Regions from separate parts of the Paenibacillus sp. GM1FR genome, predicted to be linked through region 1. Evidence: predicted binding sites of a transcription regulator. Region 1 holds the regulator's gene; each other region holds the start of a gene.
What was found. The regulator LexA, encoded in region 1, represses DNA repair genes until DNA is damaged. The targets are predictions, from matches to a motif close to CGAACATATGTTCG.

Region 1 (6,750 bases):
CTGCATAAAAGGAATATTGTCTCCGGTGAAGAAAGCCACCAGTCCATTAATGGAACCATTCACTGCTGTCAGCTGCAGGATCATACCCGTAACGATAACGATGGACAGAAAATGAGGCAGATAAGACGCGGTCTGTACAAACTTTTTGAATCGTTTACTCTTCACTTCGTTAAGCATCAAGGCAAAAATGATTGGAACCGGGAATGTAAAGAGTAACGCAAGTCCGCCTAACATCAGCGTATTACCGAATACTCTCCAGAAGGTAGGGTCCTCAATGAACATTTTGAAGTACCTTAAACCAACCCACGTTTCTCCAAATATACTTCCCCCGGGAACAAAACGTCTGAACGCAATCACATTACCAATCATCGGTCCATATTTGAAAATAAGGAGATAAATGATGGGAAGGATTAATAGTGAATACAGCTGCCAGTCTTTGCGGAACAAAGTTGCTGCCGTTCGTAATCTGCTCTCTTTACGTAAAGATGTCATGGTTAACGTTGTTTTAGCGGTTTCCGACTCCATGTGTTTTCACTCCGATCCAGGACTTGATAAGTAAGAGTAATTCATGTACAGTTCCCATCGTTTCTCCTCTAGTAGAAGACAACAACTCCTTTAACTTCACCCCCACTACCAAATAGATAATTGCTAAATGTAAGCGATATCAATTTGATGTATTATGTAGAATCACACAATCCAAGGTGCTTCACATCATTCATTAGCACTTACTAAGTGGTGTGATCTCCAAATCGGAAGAAGATACTCTAAAATATTAAGCGCTTACAATCAATCGAAAATAATAAGCAATAACTCCCTGCTTCCATTTAATGAAGTAAGTCAAAAAGAAATTGCTTTATGACAATATAAATACTAGTCATACTAGTATGTTAGTTATATTCTAATTCAGCTTCCCCCTAATTTCAATAACTTTTAGCAAAAAAAATGGAGATCTCTTTTAACAAGGTAATTTAGTCAACAAACTCAAATAAAAAAACATTGGTAACTTCAAGAACGACATCATCGTTCATTGAAGCTTCCAATGTTTCAGGGTGCTGAGGAAAGATGTTATAGCTGATCTGCTTAGAAATTAGCAATAAGCTGATTTAATTCCGATAAATGTGTTATTTCATGGTCTGGCGCATACGTTTCATTGTTGGTCTTATGCTCACGGTTAATCCATACGGATTGGATGCCAGATGATAAAGCACCACGAATATCAGTCGTTAACTTGTCTCCAACCATCATGCTCTCTTCGGGTTTAACACCCAGTTTACTCAAAGCATGTTCAAATATCGACGGATCTGGTTTTCCTTTTCCGAAGTTACCCGAGATAATAATCTCATCAAAGAAAGGAGTTAATTCAGGTACACCATCCAACTTCTCTTGTTGCAAAGCAGGACAACCGTTTGTTAACAGCAACAGTTTGTACTTTCCTTGTAACTGACGCAAGGTATCCATCGTTTCTTCGTATACATGAGGTCTGGATCTCCGTTCTACTCCAAACTGCGCGGCAAGTTGTTCAGCAAGATCTTCCCGATCTATACCCAACTTCAACAAGCCACGACGCCAGGATTCTTTACGGTAAACTGGAGCAAGCTGTTCCAACTGACGGAACTCAGGTTGATCCCCACCAGTAAAGTTAGCCCATAGGCCTTCAAACGGATTGATTCCAATCATTTTGGTAAAAGGAAAGGTTTCATATGATTCATACAGTCCACGTGCCTCATTACGAACAGCTTCTTCAAGTTCTTCTGGTTTGACCCCAGTCTCTTGCGCTGCGATTAGACAAGTCTCATGAAAAGCTTCTCGAACACTACGCTCATCCCATAATAAAGTATCATCTAGGTCGAACAAAATCGCTTTTAACGCCATTCCGATCATCTACCCCTTTATGCAATAATTACTTTTCGACGGTTTCCACGGTGATCTGGTGTGCTTTTGCAAATTTCAGCAAACGTTCTGCAATCGCATCTGTATCGTAACGGTTCAATAACTTGGTAAACACCCATCTTTTCCCGCGACTGTTATGTTCGATAACAACTGTACCTGGTTCAATTCTGAATTTGACGATATCTTCAACCCCAATTGAACGTTCACGATTACCCTTCGTCGTTATAATCCGATTACTGCTAATCTTGATGTACGGACGACGAAGCATGAAGATGACTGCCAAAAATACGTAAAGCAGCATGGTCACCCAGTCCCAAGTTGTCATTGGAGCTTGCACAAGGAATGTGCTCATAAACAGATACAAAAAGGCGAGACCAATCAAAAATATAGGGAACAAAAGGCTGCGTCCCTTAAAGACTTCTTCACCTGGTGTACCTGTGATTGGTTGACCACTTTTTTTGCGTTGCTGATTTAACTGCTTGGAATTTTTCTTAACCGTTCTCTCGAACGAACGCGACATGAGAATCCCCCTTATGTGTCTTTGTATCGGCTTACATAACTGTAAACCAACATTTCCCCCTATAAATTGCACACTCAAAATAACAGGAAGAAACCTAAATATCATAATGATATCATTAGGTTTCGTTAGTGTTTGAGTTTGCCTTGGTGGCCTTTGTCATTCTCATCATCAACAATCTCAATGGTATCCAGTTGTTGTCTGAAATTGCTGCGAATATTACTCAAATAAATCTCTCTTAGCTCGGCACGTTCAGCAAGCTCTTCCTCCGACAATCCAGTGGACTTTTGCTTACGAGCCAATTCGTTAATGCGTGCTACCAGACTATCTATATCCAAGCTTGTCCCCTCCAAAAATACAAAGTCATATTAACTTTGCCATTATAAAGGCTGCTTGTCAAGCTGACACGCGCTAACACTCATTGATGTGCATTTTATTCTGCAAATTGCGGTAGAGCTAGTACTTGTCCCACTTGGATGGAAGTTGTATGAAGTTGATTCACTTTCTTAATTGCTTCTATATATATACGTGTATCCATATTCGTCGGTTTATGTTCCAAAGAAATACTCCATAATGTTTCCCCTTGTGAAACAGCTATCTTTCCTCCAGGCAGAACAGCATTCTCATTGCCGGCAAATACAGTTAAAACGGTGCTGCATCCAATAAATATAATCATAGAGGTAATGACTACCTTTAACATCCATGAAGAAATCTTGAAACGCGCTAAAACCTTCTTGTAGTTCCCTATGTTAGACTTCACCAGTTCCGAATTCATTGGTTCATAAATGCTTTGATAAGTAGAATATCTCATTAAATACCCGCCTCCAAACGTTTGTTCCTATCTGTTGGAATCAATATAACACGAACACTTGTTTTGTTCAATAGATTTTTAGAACAATTGTTCGCTTCTTTTTTGAAGGAGAAATATCTTATTTCAAGTCCTTTTACAAAACATTTGCAGTATTATGCTCTGACTTTTGGACAATTTCTGTTCTATAAGCTAAAAAACACCGATTTAATGCTATTTTATTTAGAACTTATGTTTGTACGAACGGAGGTTCTATGTTATAATTTTCCCAAACGTTACTAAAATGGGGTTGATACGGTATGTCGAAGATATCCAGCAGGCAGCAGGCTATTCTGGAGTTTATACGAAATGAAGTCCGGTTGAAGGGGTATCCTCCTTCCGTACGGGAAATTGGTGAAGCGGTTGGACTGGCTTCCAGCTCAACAGTACATGGACATTTGGATCGTTTGGAGAAAAAAGGTTTGATCCGACGCGACCCTACCAAGCCAAGAGCCATTGAGCTTTTGAGCCAAGAAGAATCTGAGCATTCTCATCAATTTGCTCATAGCGTTGCACGTATTCCTGTTGTTGGTAAGGTTACAGCCGGGGTTCCAATCACTGCAACCGAGAACATTGAAGACTACTTCCCTCTTCCTACACATTATGTAGGCGAACAGAAAGTGTTTATGCTTTCGGTAGTCGGAGATAGCATGGTGGAAGCTGGAATCGTTAACGGAGATTACGTTATTGTCCGTCAACAGCAAACTGCTGATAACGGTGATATCGTCGTTGCAATGACTGAAGACGATGAAGCTACAGTGAAAACGTTCTATAAAGAGAAAGATCATATTCGCCTTCAACCGGAGAATGCGACCTTCGAACCTTTACGTTTGAAACATGTTAGTATTCTGGGTAAAGTCATTGGCCTTTTCCGAGATATTCATTAATATTTAACTTGAGTAACAAAACTAGATGTAATGAAATACGAAAGAGGTTATCCTGATCAACAGGACAACCTCTTTTTTTCATGTTTATGTTATTTTAGCGGCTAATTATTCACTGCGTTTCAGAACACTCTTGTGATGCGAGAACACATCAAAGCTCTGTTGTCCGTGATATGAGCCCATACCGCTCTCTCCTACACCACCAAACGGGAGGTAGTGTGAAGTCATATGAGAAAGTGTGTCATTAATACATCCCCCACCGAAGGATACTTGATTCAGAACCTGATCCTGCAGCTGCTCATCCTGTGTGAAGAGATATAGCGCCAATGGTTTTGGCCGGCGAACAATCTCATCTAGCATAGGATTCAGGTCACTGTACGTAAATACAGGAAGAATCGGACCAAAGATCTCTTCTTGCATGACAGCTGATTCCCAGTTCACATCTCCAAGTACAGTCGGCTCAATGAGCAACTGCTCTCGTACAGAACGTCCACCAATCAGCGTTTTGCCATCTGTTAGGAATTTCGACAACCGATCAAAGTTACGCGAGTTAACAATATGCGGGAAATCAGCGTTCTGTAACACATCGTCCCCAAATTTATCTTTGATCTCTGCGCCAATCAGATTGATCAATTCGTCATGAACTTGTTCATGTACAAGCAAATAATCCGGAGCAACGCAAGTTTGGCCTGCATTCAGGAACTTACCACGAACAATACGCTGGGCCACCAGCTTCAGTTCTGCATCGTTATGGACAATAGCAGGACTCTTGCCCCCTAGCTCCAGGGTTACAGGAGTCAAATGCTCCGCAGCTGCCTTCATAACAATGCGACCAACACCTGTGCTTCCTGTGAAGAAAATATAATCAAACTTCTCTTTCAACAATGCTGTACTGGCTTCAACTTCCCCTTCCATAACGGCGATATACTCCTGAGGGAAGATCTCCTGAATCAGATCATATGTCAGACGAGATACCGCTGGTGTTAATTCAGAAGGCTTGATAACTGCACAGTTACCGGCTGCAATTGCTCCAATCAGTGGACCAAAGGCCAGTTGGAAAGGATAGTTCCAAGGTGCAATAATAAGAGCCACTCCGTATGGTTCAGGGTAAATGGTGCTCACCCCATCCGGCATAGCCGAATTGGTTGGGACTTGTTTTGGTACAGCCCATTCCTGCAGGTGTTCTAATGCAAAATCCAGTTCACCCAGAACAATGCGAATCTCGGAACCGTAAGCTTCCGCCTCTGATTTGTTCAAATCTGCCCGAAGTGCATCTTGAATCCGTTGCTGATACTTTTCAATTCCTTTTCTAAGCTGCTGAAGCGCATTAATCCGATACTCGATATTTTTAGTTTGTCCTGTATAAAAAAATGTACGTTGTTCTGTCACAAGTTGTTTTGCCTGATCCATATTAACATCTCCAATTAATTATTTAAAATTAAATTGCTCAAAATTTAATTAAAGTATACCTCTTCTATATGAAACTTTCAACATACAAATGAAACATTGATTTGAAAGTTAGTGGAGTTAGATATCACATTTTGTTTCATGGCTTTCAGATAACTAATGAAGAGGAATATTACGATTATTACAGATAAAACATAGATATATTATATGGACTAATAAAGAATGATCTGGGACATTTAAAGATTTAGGCAATTACTTTATTTTTGATTTTATCTGCTTTTACGCACAAAAAGCCCCTTAGGGCTAGGGCGCCAAGAAATTGAGCTATAAGTACAACCTGATATATCGATCGCGTTCCCTATGGAGGACGATTCATTTCCTAGCAAAAACAAAAAAGAACAATGAGGCTATTTAGTTTTAGACCTCGCTGCTCTATTTTGTGTTTTGAGATCATCCCTTTAGAGAAAAAGAATCCCTTAGGACACCGATTGTAAAAATCAGTGTCCCATATAGAATCCCATAATCATCAAATTAATTTATACAATAACGCAGTAACTAATAGTATCCAAGCATACTCCATAAAACTTCTCTTTGTGCGATGAGATGTGTTCGTCGAGTTTTTCTAAATAGGTAAGTTGGGAAATTGTCTAGAAAATTCTTGTAGAGTGAGGGGGAAAATATTTTTTAAAACTAGTCAGGGAAACGTCTTTTATTTTATAATTATCGCTTTATAAGTAAAAAATTAGTTGTTTACCAAACTTTTTCCATGATATACTAACCTCATACTAATTCTTAGGAGGTATGTTTATGAAAAATGTAAGAAATTTCTTGATTTTATTAACACTTTCACTCTCGATTTTTTCTATTCCTTCACTATCTTCACAGGCCTTTGCTAAAGAAGTAACAACTAATTCTTCAGTTGTACTTCAAGGGGAACTTATCGCAACTGTTAATTTCAACATGCTCAGGAATTCAAATGTAAAATTATTCGCTACCAATCAAAATGTTCAAATCCAGTCTGGCGCACACCTTATTTCAATAAGCAATGGGGGAGTGGTTTCATCTAATAGTTCCCTTGGAACGGCTGTTGTATATTCTTTTAATCCTAATGGTGATTACGTAAAATACCTCATAACTGTAAATGCAAGCTAATGAGCTTAATAACAAAAATCTCAAAGTTGCTCAGAAATAAATTTACTTAAGCA
Region 2 (6,750 bases), 820 kb from region 1:
TGCGGATGCTCCACCCGCGGCAGCAATCACAGCGGTGATGCAGGTCCCCACATTGGACCCGATCACAATGGCGATGCCGATCTCCACAGGCAATACCCCTGTGGCTGCCAGCGTAATCGCCATGCTAATGACAGCTGCGCTGCTGTGAATGAGCGCTGTCAGACAGGCACCTGCCAGGAAGCCCCACCACAAGCTATCGGCCGAGCGGTCGAGAAACCATTGAAATACGCCCATGCTCCGCAAGGGTAAGGCAATGGATTGCATCACCTGAATGCCTGTCATAACAAGTGCAAATCCGGCAGCTGCGAGGAAACTGTACTGGATGTTAAACAGAGTCTGACGCGTGCGTTCAGGAGCGGCCAGATTGCGTTCACCAAGAACAACAAACATGGCCCAGCCCGTTAGCGACAGGACGAGTAGTGGTAGGGAAGCACGTCCGATCTGCAGTCCCACCAGCTCCGTCGTCAGGCATGTCCCGATGTTGGTGCCGAGGATGATGCCAAGTGTTCGTCCATAGGTAATTAATCTGGCATTAGCCAGTCCAATGGTGAGTACGGTGACCGCAGTACTGCTCTGTAACAGGGCCGTTGCACCTGCACTGAAGGCCATGCCTTTCCATGGAGCAGAGGTGGCACGATTGAGCCAATCTGCCAACATGGGCCCTGCCATGCGTTGCAAGGCCGTTTCCATCAGCTTCATGCCACCAAAAAAGATAATAAGCCCATAGAGTAAGGGCAATATAACATCTCTAAACATAGAAATATCATTCCTTCCGTCCGGTTCCTTAACTCATCCTATGAGTAAGAAAAGACAACCATGACAAGCCTAAAGGAATTCAGAGGGAAGCGACCTAAATTACCCGCCCCTCAATTCAAAAGATACAGAGATTCGTGCAAATGTAGCGAAGAAGACGAAATCGAATCTGAAGAAGCGAAGCGTGCGCCTTTGTCTCCGGATTTTCCCTTTAAAAAGGGAATCAAAAAAATCTGGAGACAACAGCGATCGGAAGATCGATTCGAACCCGGAACGTCACCTAATTGCCGCACCCCAATTCGAAAGATACGGTGATTCGTGCAAGCGTAGTGGAGGGGACGAAATCGAATCTGAAGAAGCGAAGCGTGCGCCTTTGTCTCCGGATTTTCCTTTTAAAAAAGGGAATCAAAAAAATCTGGAGACAACAGCGATCAGAAGATCGATTCGTAACCGGAACGTCACCTAATTGCCGCACCCCAATTCGAAAGATACGGTGATTCGTGCAAGCGTAGTGGAGGGGACGAAATCGAATCTGAAGAAGCGAAGCGTGCGCCTTTGTCTCCGGATTTTCCCTTTAAAAAAGGGAATCAAAAAAATCTGGAGACAACAGCGATCGGAAGATCGATTCGAACCCGGAACGCCACCTGCGCGCCGCACCAAACCTATCTTTTGAACTATTAAATTAAAGGAAGTGGATCTACCTTGCCATCAGTTACACTCGAACGCAGTCGCAAAAAGCGGCTTGAACATGCACATCCATGGATATTTAACAATGAAATTGCCTCTGTTGACGGAAACCCGGAACCGGGAGATCTGGTCAATGTATTGAATCATCAAGGTCGCTATCTGGCGACAGGATATTACAATCCCGCATCTCAAATCACTGTAAGAGTTGTAGCGTATCAACCTCTGGAGTCCGAACAGATGGACACCGCGTTTTTTGCAGCTCGTTTCCGCGATTGTTTGCGTCATCGGGAACGTTTTATACAGGATGGCGAGGCATACCGGCTCGTTTACGGAGAAGCTGATTTTCTACCAGGATTGATCGTTGACCGTTTCGGTAGCATCCTCGTTGTACAGTTGCTTACACTTGGCATGGATCGTTGCCGTGAAGCCATCGTACAGGCACTCATTGAAGTAATGCAGCCGGAAGGCATATATGAGCGCAGTGATGTCTCGATTCGTGAACTGGAAGGTTTGGAGCAGACCAAAGGTCCGCTGTATGGAGAGTGCCCACGGCATGTCACAGTTACAGAGAATGGACTACTCATTAAAGTGGATATCGTGGAAGGGCAGAAGACAGGTTACTTCTTCGACCAACGTGAGAATCGTGCAGCCATCGAACCGCTCATGAAGGGTTGGGGCTACAAGAGAGGAATCACACTTCAAACGACCGAGCAGGATGGCACGGAGCAGCTCTTGCCTGTGAATAAAAGCGGTAAGGTAGTTACATTCCCTTATTGGGATGGTGCTACCGTACTGGAGTGCTTCTCACACACGGGCAGCTTTACGTTGAATGCCTGTAAGTATGGAGCCAAAAAAGTGACATGTCTTGATATTTCGGAGCACGCCATTGAGAGTGCACGAACAAATGTGGAGCTGAACGCTTTCACCGACCGGGTCGAATTCGTAGTTGCTGATGCATTCCAGTACTTGCGTGAACAAGTGAAGGGGCTGGATGAACGTACTGCACGTGCGCGTGCAGGCGAACAGAAAGTGGATACATCCAAAGCGCTTGCAGCTGGCGGTAAAACATTTGATGTGGTCATCCTTGATCCTCCTGCATTTGCCAAAACGAAATCAGCAGTTAAAGGTGCATGTCGCGGTTATAAAGATATCAATCTGCAAGGAATGAAACTGGTCAATGAGGGTGGATATTTGGTAACAGCCAGCTGTTCGTATCACATGCGTCCAGACCTCTTCCTGGATACGATTGCCGATGCAGCGGAAGATGCAGGCAAAGTGCTTCGTTTGATCGACTGGAAAGCAGCCGGTAAGGATCACCCACAAATTTTGGGCGTGGATGAAGGACATTACCTGAAATTTGCTATTTTCGAAGTGCGCAGTAAAAAGAATTAATCGTATGATTTTCGTTCCAATCAAATATAGATCAAGTCAAAAGTCCACAGTGTGATAGCTGCGGGCTTTTTGCTGTTTTGCTGTGTTAACGGAGATGATCTCCGGTTTTACCGGATAGTGGCAAACGTATGTTCCGAACCAAGTCAGATATGTTATACTGGGAATTAAAATCTTGTACGTGTGGTTTGGAGGATTAGACATGTCCGTTCGTTTTGTTATTGGCCGGGCAGGCAGCGGCAAAAGCTCGCTGATTACCCGGGAAATTACATCCCTGCTTCAACAAGAACCGCAAGGTACACCTTTAATTTTGCTCGTTCCCGAACAGAGCTCTTTTCGAACAGAGCAGGCATTGGTGTCTTCTGGAGCAATTAAAGGTACCATGCGTGCAGAAGTGCTCGGCTTTCGCCGTTTAGCCTATCGTGTAATGCAAGAAGCAGGTGGTTCTGCTCGTATTCCGATCGGAGCCGAAGGCAAAAAGATGCTGCTCTACAAGGTCATCCAGCGCCGTAAGGAAGAATTGAAGCTGTTTGGTGCATCCGGCAGCCAGCTGGGTTTTATAGGCGAATTAAATGACTTATATAGTGAATTTAAACGTTATGAAGTTGATCCATCAATGCTGGAAGATGGGCTGTCTGGAGGGAATAGCTCATCCACTTCGCCGATTCTGGAGGACAAGTTGCATGACTTGAATCTGATATATCGTGACTATGAACAGGAACTGACCAATTTATATATTGATGATGAAGACACGTTGACCGAGCTGACAGATCGTTTGTCGGAAAGTGCATTGCTGCAGGATGCCCAGATCTGGATTGATGGTTTTCAGGGATTCACGCCACAGGAGATGAGTGTGATTGGTCGGCTGATGTTGCAGTCCTCTTCCGTGACGATTGCACTGACATTGGATCGTCCTTATGATCATGGCGCACTGCCTGGAGAACTGGAACTGTTTTATCCTACGGCAAGTGCCTATGCGCGCCTGAAAGGAATGGCTGACGAACTGGGTGTAACGAGCGATATAACCGTGCTAGATTCGGAGATTCCACCGAGATACAAGGATCGTCCGGGACTTGCTCATCTGGAGGCTGGTTTCGACCGGCGAATTCGTTGGAAAAGTGAAGGCCTTGATTCCGGAATCCGACTGGTTGCAGCGGAGAACCGACGAGCTGAGATGGAGGGAGCACTGCGTGAGATGCGGCGCTTGGCACAAAACGAAGGTGCGCGTTATCGGGACATGGCGGTACTTGTCCGGCAGTTGGATACCTACGCTGATATAGCTGAACCGTTATTCAGGGATTATGACGTACCCGTCTTTCTGGACCGCAGAAGAAATGAACTTCATCATCCATTATCTGAGTTTATCCGTTCCGCACTGGATATTGTTCGGCGCCACTGGCGCTACGAGGATGTATTTCGCTGTGTCAAAACGGATTTGCTGCTTCCGCGTGATGGTTCCATCACTCGTGAAGATATGGACCAGCTTGAGAATTATGTACTGGCTTGTGGTATTCACGGGTACCGCTGGACTGACGGCAAACCATGGAAGTATGTACCAAGCCTGTCGCTGGAAGACAACGGTCAGGATGGCCGTAGTCGAGGACGGGACCAGATGCTTTCTTTAATGGAGAGCTGCCGAACGGTCATTACAGATTCCTTGGGTGCTTTTGAGAAACGAATGAAAAAGGCAAAGACAGCCAAAGCCCAGTGTGAGGCACTATACAGACTGCTGGAAGATGCTGAGATCGCATGGAAGCTGGAGAATATGTCTGCTGAAGCTAAGGCACAAGGTGACCCCGAACGGTCGAGAGAACATCGGCAGATGTGGGGAGCTGTGCTGGATTTATTGGATCAGATGGTCGATATGATGGGGAATGAACGGCTGGATATCACGCTGTTTGCCGGGATGATTGAGACCGGATTGACGGAACTGAAGCTGGGTCTGGTACCACCAGCACTTGATCAGGTATTGATGGGTTCTATGGACCGTACACGCCTTCAGGACATCAAATACGTATTTATCCTTGGCGCCGTTGATGGTGAATTACCCGCTGTACCTCAGGATGATGGCGTATTAACCGAACTGGAGAGAGCGTTACTGACGGAAAGAGGCGTGGCGCTTGGACCAGGTGCAACAAGGCAGATGCTGGATGAACGTTTTCTGATCTATACGGCACTTACAGCGGCAAGCAGCCAGTTATGGCTGAGTTACCCTGTTGCTGATGATGAGGGGAAAACACTGCTTCCTTCCGAGATTGTCCGCCATGTACGGAAAATGTTTGGTCTACAAGAACAGCCATTGCTCGCTCAACCGCCGGTTGCGAACTCGGAAGAAGCACATTGGTCCTATGTCACCCATCCAGGACAGAGTCTGTCTACGCTCATTGGACAATTGCGCAGATGGCGCCGCGGAGAAGACATCCCTGAAATGTGGTGGGCGGTCTACAATTGGCATGTATCTCGGGAGACAAGCAGACCTCAGCTGGAGCGGTTGATGGGATCGATCTTTTATCGTAATCGGGCATTACCACTACGTACAGCTACCAGTCGCAGACTGTATGGTACAGAGGTGAGGACGAGTGTCTCGCGAATGGAGCGTTTCGTAGCTTGTCCGTTCTCCCATTTTGCTTCGCATGGGCTGCGCCTCAAAGAACGGCAATTGTATCGCCTTCAGGCTCCTGATATCGGACAGCTGTTTCATGCTGCACTAAGCCAGCTGGCTATGCGGTTGCGTGAAGAAAATCGTAGTTGGGGCAGTTTGACTCCAGACCAATGCCGTCAGGAAGCCGAGCAAACGGTGGAGCAGATTGCACCACAGCTGCAAGGGGAGATTTTGCTAAGCACCAAGCGATACGGTTATATTTTCCGCAAATTGAAGGACATTGTTAGCCGGGCATCGGTTATTCTTGGTGAACAGTCCAGACGTGGAAGTTTTGAACCGATTGGGCTGGAGCTTGATTTTGGACCGGATAAAACACTGCCGCCATTACGTTTTGAACTGGAAAACGGCTGTGTGATGGAGATCGTGGGTCGGATTGACCGTGTGGATGTGGCAGAAGGAGAGAATGGTCTGCTCTTACGTGTCATTGACTATAAATCAAGCCAAACGGACCTCAAGTTACATGAAGTTTACTATGGTCTGTCATTACAGATGCTCACCTATCTGGAGGTGCTGCTTAGTGCTGCCGAAGAATGGCTTGGGGAAACGGCGATGCCGGGAGGAACGTTGTATTTCCATGTGCATAACCCGCTGTTGCAATCCGCAAACGGCATGACATCAGAGCAGGCAGGACAAGAACTGCTGAAACGGTTCAAAATGAAAGGTTTGCTGCTGGCGGATCGGGACGCAATCGCTCAAATGGACAACACCCTGGATAAGGGGTATTCAGCAATTATTCCAGTTGCCCTTAAGGCGGACGGAAGCTTTTATAGCAGCGCCGCTGTAGCTACGCCAGAGCAATGGGATACGCTGCTTGCTTCGGTTCGCAGTAATATCCGTGAGATTGGTACCCGAATTACGGATGGGGATGTGGCCATTGAGCCTTATCGTATTCAGCAGGAAGTGGCGTGCACGTTCTGTCCGTATAAGCCTGTTTGTCAGTTTGATGAGAATATAGAAGGAAATGAGTATAACCTGTTGTCCAAACCGGGCAAACAGCAAATCTGGGATATGTTATCTCACACCAAGGGAGGGGAAACATCATGACGAATATGCCAAAACCGGAAGGAAGCTTCTGGAGTGATGACCAGTGGAGTGCCATCTCGGAAAGTGGAGAAGACATTCTGGTTGCCGCAGCGGCGGGATCAGGCAAGACAGCCGTACTGGTTGAACGAATTATTCGCAAGATCGCAGATCCCTCCCAAGGATTCAGTGTGGATCGTTTGCTTGTAGCTACGTTTACCAAAGCGGCCGCCGCCGAG
Region 3 (6,750 bases), on a different contig from region 1:
CAGGACTCTATCTCATGCTCCATGATGTGTAGTTGCCTTTTAACAGGCTATCAACAGGAAAAGTGGCCCACTACTGCGGCCACTTTTCCGTAATGCTCTATTTTGCGTATTCAACCGCACGGGTTTCCCGGATGACGGTGACTTTGATGTGACCCGGATAGTCGAGTTCATTCTCAATCATCTTCGTGATGTCACGGGCTAAGCGGAAGGCTTCAGCATCATCGATCTTCTCAGGCTGTACCATAACGCGAACTTCGCGTCCGGCCTGAATGGCGTACGATTTCTCGACACCTTCGAAGGACTCTGAGATTTCTTCCAGCTTCTCCAGTCGTTTGATATACGTTTCCAGCGTTTCGCGGCGTGCGCCTGGTCTTGCTGCGGAGAGCGCATCTGCTGCGCCAACCAACATGGCAATGACCGAAGTCGCTTCGCAATCTCCGTGATGGGACGCGATACTGTTGATTACAACCGGATGTTCTTTGTATTTCTTCGCCAGTTCCACGCCAATTTCGACGTGTGATCCTTCCACTTCGTGATCCAGCGCTTTACCGATGTCATGCAATAGACCTGCACGTCTTGCCAGAGTTACGTCTTCTCCCAGTTCGCCAGCCATCAGTCCAGCCAGATAAGCGACTTCCATGGAATGTTTCAAGACGTTCTGACCGTAACTTGTACGGAACTTCAACCGGCCCAAAATTTTGATCAGATCCGGATGCAGACCATGCACGCCCACTTCAAAGGTAGCTTGCTCACCGTATTCACGGATGCGCTCATCCACTTCTTTGCGGGATTTCTCAACCATCTCTTCAATCCGTGCCGGGTGGATACGTCCATCAGCCACCAGTTTCTCCAGCGCAGTACGGGCGATCTCACGGCGAATCGGGTCAAAGCCCGACAGAATAACAGCTTCTGGCGTATCATCGATAATGAGGTCAATCCCTGTAAGGGTTTCAAGCGCACGGATGTTACGTCCTTCACGACCGATAATCCGGCCTTTCATTTCTTCATTTGGCAGGGTAACAACAGATACCGTTGTTTCCGCTACGTGGTCAGCCGCACAACGTTGGATGGCGAGTGTAATAATCTCGCGGGACTTTTTGTCCGCTTCTTCCTTCGCTTGTTGTTCAATGTCCTTGATCATTTGAGCCGTCTCATGACGAACTTCCTGTTCTACGTTGGACAGTATGATACTGCGTGCGTCTTCCATGGTGAGGTTGGATATACGTTCCAACTCTGTCACCTGGTTTTTGTAAATCATTTCGATCTGCTGCTGAGTCTCATCAATTCGTTTCTCTTTGTTAGCCACTTGCTCTTCTTTACGTTCGAGTGATTCCAATTTTTTATCCAGCGACTCTTCTTTTTGCAACAATCGTCTTTCTTGTCGTTGAATTTCATTCCGACGTTCACGAGTGTCTTTTTCAGCTTCAGCGCGAATGCGATGGATTTCATCCTTCGCCTCCAGCACCGTTTCTTTCTTCAGTGCTTCTGCCTCTTTCTTCGCGTTCTCCACGATTTGTACGGCAGCTTGTTCCGCACTAGAGATTTTAGCCTCTGCAAGAGATTTGCGAATAAAATATCCTACTCCGAACCCAATGAATAGCGCGGCTGCAACGAGAGCGATCGTGATTGCAATTTCCATACTGTTCACCTCCTCGTTGGTTCCTCCAAGGCATTCCTTGGGTCAATTTGCAGTTTTCAAACCTTACATATGTTTGGGAATAACGAATACTCACGGCGATCCCCCGCCGATTTTCATTTCACATGTACATGTTTCCACGTACTATTCACTGTTTCCAGCGAACCCATAATTAAGAATGGTATAAATCTTAAGAAACCGAAACCGCTTTTTTGGAAGGAAAAAGGGTTGTCCATTTCTTACAGACTCATGTCCATTTTAGTATTTGACGAAAGAAATTGTCAAGAGAATGCAGTATAGAGACTCTAGTCTGCTAATCCCATAACAACGCTTCGTCATCTTCAGGGTCCCCAGCCTCATCTTCTTCAATTAAACAATTCACGACCTTGCGCACCATATCCATTGAAAAACCACGTCTCATTAGGAAGGGAAGCGTTTTATTTTTCTTCTCTTTGACGTCCCCTTTGACCTGATTCCATTTTTTTCGTCCGGCACTCAAAGCAGTCTCAAATTCCGCATCTGTACTTATCCCTTCTAGTGCCTCAACAATGAGATCATTGGCAATGCCCTTTTGACGCAGCTCTTGCCTTATCCACAGTTTTCCCTTCCGCTTGCCCTCCATACGCTGTCTTGTCCATTCCTTCGCAAATAGATCGTCATCCACCAGGTTCTCCCGCTCAAGCCGATCCAGCGCCTCTTCAATCAAAGGTGCAGCAAACTCCTTCTGACGAAGTTTCTGACTTAATTCATGGCGCGTACGTGGCTTATGCTCCAAAAAACGCAGAGACTGTGCATACGTCCGCTGTCGCTCGTCAGCTAGAATGATATCTTCCAGATCCTTCTTCATAAACGTATTACCTTGAGTCATCCTGTATTTAATCATCACATCTTCAAGAACCGTAATGGAGTGGATGCCAAAAGTGATTCGATAACGAGCTTGCCTGCTCTTCGTTCGTTCTACACGTGTAATAATAAGTTCTTCGTTGTCCGGAAATTGGGATAGGCCATCCTGTTCTGCTTCTTCATATAAATCCTCGTCATGTTGATCCATTCTGGTCTCCCCTTTCATAACATTTTCATTCTGACTACGCCAAACACACCTTCAGATAAGACAAAGAACACCAATAATACAAAAGACCGGGAACTCTGCCCGGCCTTTACTCCACAGTTAGCGTGCTAACAGCCCCTGTCCATTGGGACAGGGGCTGTTAGACAGCACGAGTACTCCCACTACAATCCATTATCCAGATTGATCCAAGCTCAATCAGATAAGTTTACGGAGTCCAGTGGGGAACACCCTCAGGGTCCTCCCTACAAGGGAGGTTTTGAGAGATTACTCGTTGATTTCAAACAATTCTTGTTCTTCTGCTGCTTCTTTTTGTTGCTCTTCACTCGTTGGCGCAGGAACTGCAGTAACCAAGTTACTGGCTACACGAATTTTTTGTTCAATGATGTCAGCAATATCTTTATGCTCTTTCATGAACTGCTTTGCGTTCTCACGACCTTGTCCTAAACGCTCGCCTTCGTAGGAGTACCAAGCACCACTTTTATTAACGATGTCCAGCTCTGTACCAATGTCAATGATACTGCCTTCTCTCGAAATACCCTCGCCATACATGATATCCACTTCCGCTTGTTTAAACGGAGGTGCCACTTTGTTTTTCACAACTTTAATACGAGTACGGTTACCAATCATGTCATTGCCTGATTTGATACTCTCAATACGACGCACATCCAGACGTACTGTGGAATAAAACTTCAGAGCACGACCACCAGGTGTTGTTTCCGGGTTACCAAACATAACGCCGACTTTCTCACGAAGCTGGTTAATGAAGATTGCGATTGTTTTGGATTTGCTGATTGCACCAGACAGTTTACGCAGCGCCTGAGACATCAAACGCGCTTGCAAACCAACGTGTGAATCGCCCATTTCGCCTTCAATCTCTGCTTTTGGAACCAATGCGGCTACAGAGTCAATAACGACGATATCTACTGCACCACTGCGTACAAGAGCTTCTGCAATTTCCAACCCTTGCTCACCCGTATCTGGCTGAGACAGAAGCAATTCATCAATATTAACACCAAGTTTGCTTGCGTACTGTGGGTCAAGAGCATGCTCGGCATCGATAAATGCAGCTTGTCCACCCGCTCTTTGTACTTCAGCGATAGCATGCAATGCTACGGTTGTTTTACCAGAGGATTCAGGTCCATATATTTCAACAATACGGCCTTTAGGCAAGCCGCCTGTTCCTAATGCAATATCCAAAGCCAAGGAACCACTGGGAATAATTTCCACATTCATATGAGTGGACTCACCCAGTTTCATGATGGATCCTTTACCAAATTGCTTCTCTATTTGACGGAGCGCCATATCAAGCGCGGCACGACGGTCTGACAATAAGCTCACACCCTTTACTGTTTATAAGATAATGATACCTTGTTTTAACACGTTTGCCAAGCTTTTTTTCGAACATACATTCGTTTTTTTTGTAAAGGCCGAGGCGCCTCTTCCTCAAGGAAACTTTCCATTAAACAGAAAAAAGAACCGTAAACAAGGCTGTAAAGCCTAATTCTACGGTTCTTCCGTCTTCCTTAATTATACTTGCTTGGAACTGTAAATGCAATCGAAGCTATTAACTAATCAATCCATCGCCACAAGTTTTTGCCATAAGCGATATAGAATTGCTTTGGCTGAACGAATGCGAACAGTCTCGCGATTACCATTAATACGTAGCTCATGGATTTCCGTCTCTTTTCCACGTTCTGCAAGAGCGATGAAGACAAGTCCGGGTGGCTTGCGTTCCGAATATCCCGGTCCAGCTACACCGGTAACAGCCAAGCCAAAATCAGCATCGCCAATCATGCGGATCTGCTCAGCAAGCACTTTTGCAACCTCAGGACTTACCGCCCCAGGTGCATCTTCACCCTCCAGATAATCATGAGGCACATTCAGCAGCTTTTCTTTAATTTCATTGGAGTAACAAACAATACCACCTTTGAGCATTGATGCACTTCCGGGTACAGAGGTCAGACTCTGCATGACAAGCCCTCCTGTACAGCTCTCAGCAGCGCTGAGCGTCAGCCCCATGTCAGACATCATAGTTACAATCGTGTACTCTATAGGCACATCCTCGTTCGCGTAGAGATGTTCTGTCAAACGTTCCCGAATCTGAACCTCCATCGCATCCAGCTTCAGCTTCGCCTCTCCCTCACTCGCAGCCTTTGTGGAGACACGTACCGTAACTTCGCCTTCGCTCGCGTAAGGAGCAATCGTAGGGTCTGTCTGCGCGTCAATCAGATCCAGAAGTCGATCTTCAAGAGCAGATTCACCAATACCTGCGAATTTGAGCATTCGGGAATAGATCGGCATCTCTTCTGTGAGTACATGCTGGAACAGCCAAGGTTTGACTTCCTGTTCAAACATTGGAATCAACTCTTTAGGTGGTCCAGGCATCACAACATAATATTTGTCATTGTCAGAAATCGCATTTCCTGCCGCAAGGCCCGTTTCATTGGCCAGAGGTGTTCCGCCATCAATAACGATCGCCTGACGTCGGTTATTCTCTGTCATATCCACATTACGATCTCTGAAAAAGCTCTCAATTTTGTCCATTGCCATTCGATCTGTATGCAGTTTCCGGTTAAGAACAGCTGCGAGCGCATCCTTGGTCAGATCATCTTGGGTAGGTCCGATGCCACCGGAAAATAAAATAACGTCTGCACGGCTCTGCGCAATGCGAATAGCTTCACTAAGTCGGTTCAGGTTATCCCCAACCACCGTTTGGAAATATACATCGATCCCCATCGCAGCCAATTCACGGGATAGGTATCTGGCATTGGTATTGACGATTTGTCCAAGCAGTAGCTCTGTGCCAACTGCAATGATTTCTGCCTTCATTGAGCATCCTCCTGTACACGTGGTGAGTGATCAAAGGGCAATAGGATAATTTCCTATTGCCCCTGACCCAATGCTTCCTTCATGATTACCCAATTAAGAACAAACCATTATGCTTTTGTTAAATGAAGCAAATTTTTGTTTTTGATAAAGTAATCGATACCCGACCAGATGGTAATAAGCGCTGCTGCCCATACCGCGATAATATCGACGTGAATACCCGTGTATGAAAACGGGAAATTGTTCAACAGCAACAGCACAATCGCTACAATCTGCACTACAGTCTTCAGCTTGCCCCAAGCACTGGCGGCAACAACCGAACCATCCAGCAATGCAATTTGACGCAAGCCGGTAACTGCAAATTCACGACTAATAATGACAACTGCAATCCAGGAATCCAGCTTGCCCATCTCCACAAGCGAGATCAAAACTGCAGTAACCAGCAACTTGTCTGCGAGTGGATCGAGCAGTTTCCCCAGATTGGTAACCATGTTATTTTTCCGCGCAAGGTATCCGTCAATTCCATCTGTGCTTGCGGCGATGATAAAAATAACAGCAGCAATCAGTTGATTATACGGAAGCGACAAGCTTCCAAGCTGCAACGGCTCTGGATAAAATGGAAAATCCACGAGCAGGAACACCATCAAAAAAGGGATTAAGCAAATTCGTGCAAGCGTAATCCGGTTGGGTAAATTCACAAGACGCCCTCCCTCATATCCTCCATTACTCCAAACAATCATCATAATCCCGTTATCATCATCCGGAACATGAAATGTACAGTTTCAATGTCAATCCATATTAACATGATCCCACTATGTAGAAACGCAAAAAATAAAGTCAACCGCTCAAAAGCAAAACGCTTTAAACGTTCCGGTGACTTCCAGAAGATGTACTGCTTTTCACAAAGTCAGCAAACGATGAGGACTGGACTTGATGCTTGACTGCCAGCAATGCACACTTAGTATAATATACGCCCAATACCGTGTCAAAAAAACACTTTTGCTACAAAAAGGCCTTATTACTTGAAATTTGTATATTGCAAATCCAGAGGCAGGTTAGCACCATTTAGCAACTGCATGACAGCTTGCAAATCATTTTTACTCTTACCAGTTACCCGAAGTTGATCTCCCTGAATCTGACTCTTCACCTTCATCTTGGAATCCCGAATCAGGATATTGATTTTCTTGGCGATGTCCTGATCAATCCCCTGTTTAAAATT

Region 2: a site for LexA is predicted at 2,954-2,967, ahead of addB (helicase-exonuclease AddAB subunit AddB). Genes of this name have one in related genera too.
Region 3: a site for LexA is predicted at 4,104-4,117, ahead of recA (recombinase RecA). Genes of this name have one in related genera too.

What each region holds. Positions count from the first base shown of each region.
Region 1 is NZ_MKZL01000011.1:916,890-923,639, reverse strand. Features, by position in the region: gene PAEAM_RS09870 (ABC transporter permease) at 1-492, opposite strand, end outside; gene PAEAM_RS09865 (HAD family hydrolase) at 1,081-1,872, opposite strand; gene PAEAM_RS09860 (hypothetical protein) at 1,901-2,410, opposite strand; gene PAEAM_RS09855 (DUF896 domain-containing protein) at 2,536-2,745, opposite strand; gene PAEAM_RS09850 (LysM peptidoglycan-binding domain-containing protein) at 2,841-3,218, opposite strand; gene lexA (transcriptional repressor LexA) at 3,515-4,141, shown strand; gene PAEAM_RS09840 (aldehyde dehydrogenase) at 4,247-5,548, opposite strand; gene PAEAM_RS09835 (hypothetical protein) at 6,353-6,697, shown strand.
Region 2 is NZ_MKZL01000011.1:100,463-107,212, forward strand. Features, by position in the region: gene PAEAM_RS06425 (Na/Pi cotransporter family protein) at 1-756, opposite strand, end outside; gene PAEAM_RS06430 (class I SAM-dependent rRNA methyltransferase) at 1,456-2,832, shown strand; gene addB (helicase-exonuclease AddAB subunit AddB) at 3,032-6,535, shown strand; gene addA (helicase-exonuclease AddAB subunit AddA) at 6,532-6,750, shown strand, end outside.
Region 3 is NZ_MKZL01000054.1:351,239-357,988, reverse strand. Features, by position in the region: gene rny (ribonuclease Y) at 98-1,639, opposite strand; gene PAEAM_RS25830 (regulatory protein RecX) at 1,950-2,687, opposite strand; gene recA (recombinase RecA) at 2,970-4,034, opposite strand; gene PAEAM_RS25820 (competence/damage-inducible protein A) at 4,278-5,534, opposite strand; gene pgsA (CDP-diacylglycerol--glycerol-3-phosphate 3-phosphatidyltransferase) at 5,642-6,229, opposite strand; gene PAEAM_RS25810 (YajQ family cyclic di-GMP-binding protein) at 6,550-6,750, opposite strand, start outside.